2 regions of the Halalkalibacter sp. AB-rgal2 genome follow, and region 2 is predicted to be linked to the other one. Evidence: riboswitches for the same ligand, from Rfam matches in the RefSeq annotation. Region 2 holds a riboswitch; the other holds the start of a gene.

Region 1 (6,085 bases), on a different contig from region 2:
AATCAATTGAGAATCAGGAGGTGTTTTTATTTAAGCACAACCTAGTAGGAGACGAGCAAGCAGATCTCATTAATCATGGAGGTGAAGATAAAGCTGTTTGTATATACCCCGTGGATCATTTGCCATACTGGGAGAATAGATATGACCAATCATTTCATTATGGTGCGTTCGGTGAGAATGTTTCAATACAAGGATTGACAGAAGAGCTCGTCTATATAGGAGATCAATTTTTGTGGGGGGAAGCTGTAGTTGAGGTAAGTCAACCGAGGAGTCCATGTTTTAAAGTAGCTTTAAAGCATGGCATAAAACAATTACCATTGCATATTCAAGAAACAGGGTATTCTGGCTATTATGTCCGTGTCATCAAGGAAGGGATCGTCTCAAAAAAATCCCCATTTCAATTACAAAAAAAGGGCTCAAATTTTACGGTCTCAGAAGTTAATACAATCACTTACCGTAAGGAAATTGATGAAAATAAAGTGAATGAACTACTGAAGTGTCCGATGCTATCAATGGCTTGGAAGAAAACGTTAGTGAATAAATTAAATCGAAAGAAATAATCAGACAAAAGTCTCTACTATATCTTTGTCTAAGGTGGTAATATATACATAATTAATCAAAAATCGATAGTTTTTTATACCCATCGACAAAAGAGGGAATTAGAACTTTAGTTTATAGCTTACTATAATAGTATTATGTAAACTAAATGTTTAATTCAAGTAGGAGGAGGCAAATGACTAAAAAAATGACGCATACGTTTTGGAAAATTGATAATGAAGACCTACTTGATTTGTACGAAAAAGCTAGAAGAGTACAAGAAATTAGTCCACAATTTATTCTACTTATACAGAATGAACTTCAAAGACGTAAATTAGATCAAAAATAAGCTCATTTTATATTGGAAGTCTACAAAGCTAAAGTGTCTTTGTAGACTTCCATTAATGATTATTGGTAAATTTGGTTACCTTTTTCTTTAAACTCTTTTGCTTTTTCCTTCATACCTTTTTCAATAGCTTCTGTTGTCGTTAAATTGTTGTCATCAGCAAATTTTCGAATGTCATGTGAAATTCTCATACTACAGAACTTAGGTCCGCACATGGAACAAAAATGAGCCGTTTTAGCGCCTTCTGCTGGTAGCGTTTCATCATGAAATTCAATTGCTCTTTCTGGATCAAGAGAGAGGTGAAATTGATCATGCCACCTAAACTCAAAGCGTGCTTTTGAAAGCGCATCGTCTCTTTTTTGTGCATTTGGATGCCCTTTAGCAAGGTCTGCTGCATGTGCGGCAATTTTGTATGTGATAACACCTTCCCTTACATCATTTTTATTAGGTAATCCAAGGTGTTCCTTTGGTGTGACATAACAGAGCATAGCAGTTCCAAACCAACCAATCATAGCGGCTCCAATTGCCGAAGTGATATGATCATAACCTGGTGCTATATCTGTTGTTAATGGGCCTAATGTATAGAATGGAGCTTCCTGACACGTTTCTAATTGTTTATCCATGTTCTCTTTAATAAGATGCATTGGCACATGCCCTGGCCCTTCAACCATGACTTGTACGTCGTGTTCCCAGGCGATTTTTGTTAATTCTCCTAATGTTTCAAGCTCGGCAAATTGAGCTTCATCATTTGCATCCGCAATCGAACCTGGGCGCAAGCCATCACCTAGTGAAAAAGCAATATCATATGCTTTCATAATTTCACAAATTTCTTCAAAATGTGTATAAAGAAAGTTTTCTTCGTGATGATAGAGGCACCATTGGGCCATAATAGAACCACCTCGTGAAACAATTCCAGTTACTCGATTTACGGTTAGAGGTACATAACGTAAGAGAACCCCCGCATGAATGGTGAAATAGGACACTCCCTGTTCAGCTTGTTCAATAAGTGTGTCACGATACACTTCCCACGTTAGATTTTCTGCAATCCCTTTTACTTTTTCTAACGCTTGGTATAAAGGGACTGTTCCAACAGGGACAGGAGAATTTCTTATTATCCATTCACGAGTAGTATGAATATTTTTCCCGGTTGATAGATCCATAATCGTATCTGCTCCCCAACGAGTAGCCCATGTCATTTTTTCTACTTCTTCTTCTATAGAAGAGGATACAGCGGAATTCCCGATGTTAGCATTAATTTTCACATGGAAATTCCGACCGATTATCATCGGCTCACTTTCAGGGTGATTAATATTTGCTGGGATAATGGCACGTCCTTTTGCTACTTCTTCACGAACATATTCTGGAGATAAGCCTTCCCTTATGGCGATGAATTCCATTTCGGGTGTGGTGATTCCTTTTTTTGCGTAATGAAGTTGTGTAACATTTTCTCCTTTTTTTGCTCTTAATACGCTAGTAGTCTTCTTAGGGAAAGCATTAATAATTTGATCCGTTTCTTTTAATCCGTTATCCTCAGGCTTTATCTTTCTTCCTTCGATATATTCCACATTGTTTCTTTCCAGTATCCATTGTTCTCGTATAGGTGGTAATCCCTTTTCGATATCAATCGTAACATGGTCATCTGTATAAGGTCCACTTGAATCATATACACGAAGGGGTTCATTATGCTCTTCACGATCTTCCTTAACCGTAGGAGTTAAGGAAATCTCACGCATTGGCACTTGGATGTTCTCTCTACTTCCTTGAACGTACACTTTCTTACTTCCTGGTAAATTGGATTTGATAGACATTACTTGCTCGTTTAATCGGGTACTCATCGAATCTCTCCTTTTTAAAAATAGTGTATTAGTAGAGACTGATTGCAACATACAACGAAAGAAAGCAAAAAAGCTGAGCTCATTAATAGTAATGGACCCAGCTAAATACACAAATACAATATATGTACGCATAACTAACTTCCCTACGCTGGCATGATCCAGATCAGGTCCCAAGGGTCAAGGAACTTCAGAGCGTTCCCCTCTCAGCCCAACTCATTGGACTCCCCTAGTTAAATATAAATATTTAATTACTCACATTATAACACACGAGGGTTTTATTGGAAAGTGTTTTAAATCATATAAGTTTACTTAGGTTAGTGTCGAAATGACCAGAAAAAAGTAATTTGATTATGGCATTCAGTCTATTTATTCGGTATGATAAGTAAGGAAGGAACGAGGGGGGCTGTTATGATGCAGACTAAACAAGTAAGATACATCATTTTTATTTCTATTGTTCTAGCTGCTATCCTACTGTTAGTCCTTTTTCTACGAGTGTATGGAGTGTTACAGGATACTCAAGCGAGTACAAATGTAGAACGCACAAAAGTAGTAATTATTACATCAGATGTGCTAGGTGATCAAAGTTGGGGCAGTTTAGCTTATAAAGGTAAGTTAAAGATTGAAGAACATTTTCCTGTTTCTGTGAATTTGTATGAGGATATAAATGTTATGAATGATAGAATAATAACTGAAACAATTGTACAAGCTGCTGATTGGGGCGCTGATCTTATTATTGGTCATGGAAGAGAATTTTCTGATCCGTTTGAAAATATGGCATTATGGTATGAGGATATTCATTTTGTTACGGTTCATGGAGAGGCTCATTTATCAAACCAAACGGCATATTCCTTTCACCAAGGCGAATTTGAATATTTTGCTGCATTGGCAGCATCTCTAAAAACGAAAACAAATAATATTGCTATAATTGATCCATTCGAAGGTGCAAAGCGTAATGTTGAATTTATAAACGCATTAGACTATTATTTACCAGAAGCAAACTTTTATTATGAAGCAGTTAATAGTCGTGACGATGGAGAAAAGGCAGTTGAAATCATGGAAGATTTATTGGAAGAAGGAGTCGACGTCGTTTACTCGAGAGGAAATGCTTATAATCCTGATATTATCCACATGGCAAAAAATTTAGGGTTTTATGTAATTGGCTATTTAGAGGATCAGAGTTATTTAGCACCTAATCATGTCCTAACAAATGTCATGAACGATATTCCACAAGTGTACGTGTCGATTATGAATGATTACTTTAGTGATGAAGGCTTACCAACTGGTAGCGTAATTTTGTCAAATGAGGATGGAGTAACAGGGTTGTCCCCTTTTGGAGCGATGTTTACTGAAGAAGAGCTTGAGTTCATCCATGAGGAAATGGAACGTTATAAAAGAGGGGAACTTTCTTTTTAAATTGAGGAGAGGTTGGAATGAATAAGTTGTTAAATAGTATGACATTTAGAACGAAGATCCTATCTGCCCTCCTCATCATTACACTCGTATTAAGTGGATTGTCGTTGCTTCTTGTTCAGTCGATTAAGGATGTCAATCAAGTAAGTATTGAATTAAGAGACCAGGGTGTTCCTGCTGTCATTTTATTAAGTCATTGGGAACGTGAATTATTTAACAAAGAGCAATTAATTTACGAGGCGTTGTCGACGGATAGCTGCTGTGACATTGTCGACCAATATAATGCGATTATGACTAGCGATCAATTAGAAATTAATATCGCTGATGTACCGGATTCCTTGCGTACGCTAGCTAGAGAAATGGACTTGCTTGATTTTCTTATACGGAATGAGCTACAAGGTTTTCTGAATTTCGGTGATATGGAGTCAGCAGAACGTTTTTTGGAAGAAACGTATTTAAAAGAATTACAATATATACAAGATGAAGTGGATCTGCATCAAGACATAAACTATCAAGACATACAGAATAAATCGATGGAATTTACTCATATTATTGAAACATCATTGGCTTTACTAACAGTTGTTACAATAATTGTCATTATCGCATCTATTTACATATCATATCGAATTAGTAATGGTCTAACATCACCGATGGAATTACTTATAAAAAAGGTTAATCGTATAGCATATGGTCAATATGGTTTGACATTTAAAAATACGAATAATCAAGTAGAATTAGATGAATTAACAAACTCAATAAATCAAATGTCTCTAAAGCTAAAAGAATCGTTTGAAACGATCATTAATGATAAACAATATCGTGAGCAAATTGTCAATTCATTGCCGATAGGAATGATGACAATTGATCATGAATCAAGCCAAATTTCTTTAAATAAAGCAGCTCATCGTTTATTGGGGGAGGAGGCAAGGTTCTTAGCAGACGTGTCGTCTATTCCAAATACATCGAGAAACAAGAAATTTTGGGATATATTAAAGTCAGAGAAGGTTTGTGAAAACAGAAAAGTATCATTTGAAAATGGGAAGGATCAACGTTTTTTTCTAGTTTCACAATCAATCCTTCATGACGTTGAAGGAATAATGATTGGGAGAATTTTTCATTTTAATGATATTACAGAGACAGAACAACTAGAGCAGAGAATCCATCAATCCGAAAAATTAGCTGTTATCGGTGAGATGGCTGCTGGAGCCGCGCATGAAATTAGAAATCCTTTGGCAGTGATCCATGGTTTTTTGCTACTCATGACTCAGTCTCTTAGTAATGAAGAGCAAATACAATATCGTATGCCATTGCTTATGAAGGAACTTGAACGCATTAATTTTATTATTGAAGAGATGCTATTATTAGCAAAGCCAAGTGCACCTCATTTTAAAACATGTTTTTTAGATGATGTCATTAATGAGATTATACCTTTAATGAAACAAAAGGTTGAATCTGAGGATGTTACTATTGACGTTGACTTACAGAGAGTGCCACTAGAATTAGATGCTAAGCAAATGAAGCAAGTATTTTATAATCTGATCCGTAACAGTAGTGAATCAATGAATAATCAAGGAACGATTCATATTTATTCTGAAATTATTGAGGATAAGTATTATATTTATATTGTTGATTATGGTTGTGGAATTCCTAAAGAAAATCAGCCTTATATTTTTGAGCCTTTTTCAACTTTTAAAGAAAATGGAACAGGATTGGGATTGACAATTGTGAAAAGGATTATTCAAAATCATCACGGTGATATTGAACTACAATCAAGTTCTGAAAAAGGTACGACTTTCCAAGTGCGGTTTCCAATAAAGGAAGGTTAAATAGACATGCTCTGTTTCTCCTTCGGGGCTGGGCCGATTTTTCAGGCGCCATATTGAGAAAATAGTTAAATGACATATCGTAGTAGATAAAAGGCCTTTGAGTCTCATTTCTCAAAGGCCTTTTTAGACTA
Region 2 (6,085 bases):
TTGCCGCTTCTGGGAGGTTAGGCGTAATCACGGTTGAAATGGGTAACAAATCATCTACTACTGCTTGTACTGCTTCATTTTGCAGAAGAGTTGCACCACCTTTAGCAACCATAACAGGGTCAACAACGATGTTCTCCACTTGATACTCTTTCAGCTTACGAGCGACAAGCTTAATAATGTCAGCAGAAAATAGCATCCCTGTTTTGACAGCATCGGCTCCAATATCAGACAATACAGCATCCATTTGTGTTTCAATCGCTTCAAGTGTTTGCGGGTATACTCCATGAACACCTAATGTATTCTGAGCTGTTAAAGCCGTAATCACACTCATGCCATACGTCTCTCTCTCTTGAAACGTTTTTAAATCGGCCTGAATTCCTGCGCCACCACCACTATCTGACCCAGCAATTGTTAAAGCTTTTGCAATTGACATATTCCTCTCCTCCTATGAAAATCGTTCAGGTATACACGATTGTAACGGTGAATAAATTGACTTACGACCATCTAACAAATCAGCGACTGCAACGGCAGTAATTGGGCTTAACAATATTCCGTTGCGATAATGTCCTGTTGCAAAGGTAATATGTTCGGCTTCTTGGAGCTTCCCAATCAAAGGGAAGCCATCCTGCGTTGCCGGCCTTAAACCTGCCCACGTATGAAAGGGGTTCTTTTGGGTTAAATGCGGAAATACTCGCTTATTCCAATTCGTTAGTCGTTCAATTCCTTTTTCGGTAACAGATGTTTGAAATCCAGCTATATCTTCTGATGCCCCATTCACTAATGTTCCATTTGCCTTTGGAACAAAGTATCCTTGACTTGTATAAATAATATGATTCACATCATTCTCTTGCATGTCATACGCACAAATTTGCCCTCTAATTGGATACACAGGTATGCGAATATGAAAAACATGCTCAAGCTCACTAGCCCACGCCCCAGAACAAATAATAAGTTGTTCTGCCCGGAAATCCTTGCCTGACTTAGAACGTAGATGAACCGCTTCCTTCCATTCTAAAATCTCAACAGACTCTAATCGGTCACTAATGGTTACACCATTTTCACGACAGGCTTGTTCTAATGCGAGAACATAATCAGGAGCAAAGACATGACTTTCTTCTGGATAATACATTGCAGCTTTTAAATCCTTTGACAACAACGGTTCCATCTTTCTTAGCTGCTCACCAGTAAGAAGCTCAGCTTCTGTCCCCCATTGTTCTTGCCATGACTTACGTGTTTCAAGCGCTAGCACATCTGCCTCATGATACACAGCATGTAAACTACCACTTTCGCTATATTCAAAATCTAGCTTTGATACTCGCTTCACTTCTTGCTGCCATTTCTTATACATTCGTAAACTATCTAGACATAATTGAAAAAAATCATCCGGATCCTCTCCAATTTCTGAAAAGGGAGCAAGCATTCCTGCTGCTGCACCCGAAGCTTGTCCTCCACATACTGTCTTCTCAAGAATCGTTACGGCATAGCCTCTTTGACTTAACTCAAAGGCAGTAGCTAAACCAATAACGCCTCCTCCTAAGACTAGAACACGTTCCCCCAAAGTTGCTCCTCCTTAAATCAATTCGAAATAAAAGATGGTAGTCCACTGCTAGCAGTAGCAAACTTTTTCTTTTGAATTCGACCTGCTTCATATGAAAGTCTACCTGCATCTATTGCATACTTCATCGCCTGTGCCATTTTGACTGGATCCTTCGCCTTAGCCACTGGTGTATTCATTAGAACTCCATCCGCACCTAATTCCATTGCTTGTGCTACGTCCATCGCTGAGCCTAAACCTGCATCGACAATGATCGGTACTTCCGCTTGCTCAACGATAAGCTGAAGGTTATAAGCATTCAAAATTCCAAGGCCAGTTCCTATCGGAGCACCACCAGGCATGACTGCTGCAGCCCCTGCTTGCTCTAACTTCTTACACAAAACGGGATCATCTGACGTATATGGTAATACGACAAACCCTTCGTCAACAAGGACTTCTGTAGCCTTTAACGTTTCGATCGGATCAGGTAATAAAGTCTTCTCATCTACACTAATTTCAACTTTAATCCAATCACTTAAACCAGATGCTTTAGCAAGACGAGCAATTCGTACAGCCTCCTCTGCTGTTTTCGCACCAGATGTATTAGGCAAATACGTAAAAGACATTCCTTCTAAATGCTGTAAAATTGCATCCTCAGTAGGTGCTTCTAAATTGACACGGCGTATCGCAAACGTTAAGACTTCAGCCTCCGATGCTTTTATCGCTTCATTTTGGACAAAGGGGTTTGGATACCTACCTGTCCCTAAGAAAAACCGTGATGATAATTCCTTCCCTGCAATCGTTAGACGTTTATTATTCATCGAGATCATCCTCCTCCAACAAATTGAACGAGTTCAATTTTCATTCCTTCTTTTATCGCTGTCGTTGTCCAATTTGAACGGTCTATAATCTCACCATCAACTTCTGTTACAACTAATTGTGATTCCAATTCAAAATGTGCGACAACTTCATCAAGTGTACCAACGTTTAACTGATGTTCCTCACCATTAATTAGCAGTTGCATCACACACACTCCCCTTTACTTCGATAGTTTCCTTACAAATTGTTGACAAACTGACTGAATATCCTCAGCACCAACAATTTCACTAATCATACAAATTCTAGAAGCTCCGGCCTCTAACACTTGATCAACATTATGCAATTTAATCCCGCCGATTGCGACAAAAGGAATCGTAATTTCGGCTACAACCTGTTTAATGTATTCAGTTGTTACAGGATCAACGACATCAACCTTGCTTTTAGTTGAAAATATCGGACCGACACCAATATAATCAGCGCCAGCCTTAACAGCTGCACGAGCCTCTTCGATATGGTGGGTCGATAATCCAATAAGTTTGTTCCCGACGATTTTCCTTGCTTCTTCAATTGGTAGATCATCTTGACCAATGTGAATACCATCAGCATCAACAGCTAATGCAACATCGATATGATCATTCACAATAAAAGGGACATCATACTGCAATGTTAACTGACGTAATTTTTTTGCTTTTTCAAAAACCTCTTTTTTACTGCTTCTTTTATCACGAAGTTGAATCATATCGACTCCGCCTTTGATAGCTTCTTCCATAACGTCAATTAAATCCCGACCTTGATGGAACTCCTCACCCGTAATAGCATATAATTGAAACTCTTTCATTTCTTCTCCCACCCTTTAATAGAAAACAATTTGATAAGAAAACGCGATAGCGACTTTTCTTAAACGCTAATAACCGTACCCGATCAACGGAATACGGCTACATATGAAAAAATCATGTGTATCGACTTTCCTACGCTGGTATCAGCCAGATCAGGTACAAGGGTATAAGATAAACACCTTATTCTCAGTCTCTTATGAGACACCCCTAGTCTTTTTATTAGAGGTTGTTCCAATAGGGCAAGTATTTCCCTATTGAATGACCTCAAAGCAATGAGCGCAGTCGCTCCATCTTTTAAAAGTCTTGTCGTGAATGTTTTTCTGACCACATAACACGTAGCGAACGGAGCCATTGCCGTTTTTTGGTACTTTTTGAATATGCTCAATTACTATTCCATTGACTCCATTATGACAGAGTTTCATTCAAAAATGCAAGCTACTCATCCTCTAATAAATAAATCATGTTTCCTCGATCAACATCATATATTCGCTCATAGCGATCACCAATTAACACTGCATCTCCTGATGGTGACACACTTAATGGCTCATGTCGATCAAATGTTGTAATCTTTCTCTCTGAATCTTCTTTCACACTATAAGCGACTAATTCATAGCCATCTTCATAGCTAAAATAATCACTGCTATATTTAGGACGCAAATAATAGAAAACATCATTTACTGAGTCATACGTGTAAAAGGGAATCCACCATTGCTCTGAATACGTATTTAATATCGGCATTTCTATTTTTCGATACGGCTCTTGATTTTGATAGAACGTATACGTTGAATAGAGTGAATCTGGAGATTGAACCGTAACAGCTAGCGACAGTTCATTTGTAAAACTCGCAAAAGCAATAATATCCTCTTGCCATGACGTCGTTTCCTTTGTGTCAGTATGATAAATGACTAAAGGAGCATGGTAACTTGGCTCAAACTCATCCCAATTCAAATAAGCAAACGTTGATTCGGATAACCATTGAACATAAGGGTGCGTTAAATCAACTTCAGTTAACTGATCTACTGTTATATCTAAATGATAAGCTACAAACTTCCAATCAGGTAGAAAAGAGATAAGAACCATCGACGTCGGATCATAAGAATTCCAAAAAACAGAATATTCCTCACCAAGATCTTCAATGATTCTTTTTATTTGCCCTTCTTCATTAATCACCACTAATGTCGATTTGTTATCAGTACTATATGTTTGTATAGCAAACAATGATTGATCAGCATTACCTTTCAAATCGACAACCCATCCATCGGTCTCAAACAATAACTCAGATGTTCCCGTAAAAAGATGGTACGTATAGACGTAGGACCGTTCATCAGACTCCTCTAAATAAAGAATATGGTCTTCATTATACCAATCAACGATTTCAATAAAAGAGGACGATACATTCTGAAACGGTAGGATGTTTGTTCGCTCTAAAAATGATGATGGCAATTCTTTCGGTACACTTGAATTCATTGTTCGAGTGGGGTTAGGACTAGCCTCAAGCTCAGCCATTGAACAACCATTTAATACAAAAACAATAACGAAAAAAAAGATATATTTCTTCAAAATTCTCCCCCCACTCCATAAGATGTCTATCACTATCATATCCGACTTTTATCCTCTTTACTATATAGACGTTTCAAATTCAAAAATGTTTCATTATTTTGAAAACAAATTAAGTAAAAAAAATCAGCTTCTTTTTTAAAGAACGACGTGCTCTTTCATAATAAAGCAGCTAATCATGTTATCCATATGAAAAAAGGCACTTCACCTCAGAAGACGAAATGCCTTTAAATGCACCATAATTATTGCCCTTCGAAAAACCTCGCTCCAGAAATCCCAGGCTTTGTCATCTCATCTGGATCTAATATCTCTTTTAATTCCTCTTCAGACAAAATGCCACGCTCAAGACAAATATCTCTCACTGATGCCCCGGTCTTAATTGCCTCCTGTGCTATACGTGATGCCATTTCATAGCCAACGTGTGGGTTAATAGCTGTTATCACACCAACGCTCTTTTCGACTAACTCACGACAACGTTCAATATTTGCTGTCATATCTTGAATAGCATACTCCCTAAATACTCGTATTCCATTTTCTAAGATAGAAAAAGATTGTAACAAGTTAAACACAAGAACAGGTCCCATCACATTTAATTCTAATTGCCCAGCTTCTGAGGCTAATGATATCGTATGATCATTACCCATTACTTGAAATGACACTTGATTAACAACCTCACACATGACTGGATTCACTTTACCTGGCATAATGGATGACCCCGGTTGCCTAGGTGGCAAATTAATCTCATGAAATCCTGTACGCGGGCCCGAGCTCATTAAACGTAAATCACTGGACATTTTCGACAAGTTCATAGCCAAGATTTTTAATGCACTCGAAATTTCCGTGTACGCATCTGTATTCTGTGTGGCATCAATTAAATCTTCTGCTGTTTTGAATGGATAGCCAGTGCATTTGGCTAAATGGTACGAAACCTTTTTAATGTACTCCATTCTTGCATTTAAGCCCGTACCAATTGCCGTTGCCCCCATATTGATTGCATATAAATGTTGCAAGGATCGTTTGATTCTAGTTAAATCTCGTGTTAGAACTCGTTGATAAGCACCAAATTCCTGCCCTAACTTAATAGGAACTGCATCCTGCAGGTGAGTACGTCCCATTTTTAAAACAGAGTCAAATTCATGTTCCTTATCTTTCAACGCTTCAATAAGCATATTTAATTCCTCTAAAAGCGAGTCTGCTAAACGCAAGCAAGCAATTCGAATTGCTGTAGGAAACGTATCATTTGTTGACTGCGCCATATTAACATGAGTATTAGGACTTACACGCATGTAAGCCCCTTTTTTCCCACCTAACAATTCAATGGCACGGTTGGCAATAACTT

The links. Region 2 has a riboswitch for thiamine pyrophosphate ahead of thiE (thiamine phosphate synthase). Riboswitches for the same ligand answer to the same signal wherever they lie in the genome.
Region 1: linked by a shared signal. The riboswitch ahead of thiC (phosphomethylpyrimidine synthase ThiC) and the one ahead of thiE (thiamine phosphate synthase) in region 2 are both predicted to bind thiamine pyrophosphate.

The regions. Positions count from the first base shown of each region.
Region 1 covers NZ_JBGUAV010000009.1:96,607-102,691, forward strand. The annotation lists gene ACERJO_RS09635 (MOSC domain-containing protein) at 1-560, shown strand, start outside; gene sda (sporulation histidine kinase inhibitor Sda) at 734-886, shown strand; gene thiC (phosphomethylpyrimidine synthase ThiC) at 946-2,718, opposite strand; TPP riboswitch at 2,842-2,956, opposite strand; gene ACERJO_RS09650 (BMP family ABC transporter substrate-binding protein) at 3,130-4,131, shown strand; gene ACERJO_RS09655 (sensor histidine kinase) at 4,149-5,954, shown strand.
Region 2 covers NZ_JBGUAV010000003.1:53,216-59,300, forward strand. The annotation lists gene thiD (bifunctional hydroxymethylpyrimidine kinase/phosphomethylpyrimidine kinase) at 1-433, opposite strand, end outside; gene thiO (glycine oxidase ThiO) at 446-1,558, opposite strand; gene ACERJO_RS03315 (thiazole synthase) at 1,576-2,355, opposite strand; gene thiS (sulfur carrier protein ThiS) at 2,361-2,558, opposite strand; gene thiE (thiamine phosphate synthase) at 2,574-3,191, opposite strand; TPP riboswitch at 3,302-3,408, opposite strand; gene ACERJO_RS03330 (membrane lipoprotein lipid attachment site-containing protein) at 3,625-4,749, opposite strand; gene ACERJO_RS03335 (aspartate ammonia-lyase) at 4,989-6,085, opposite strand, start outside.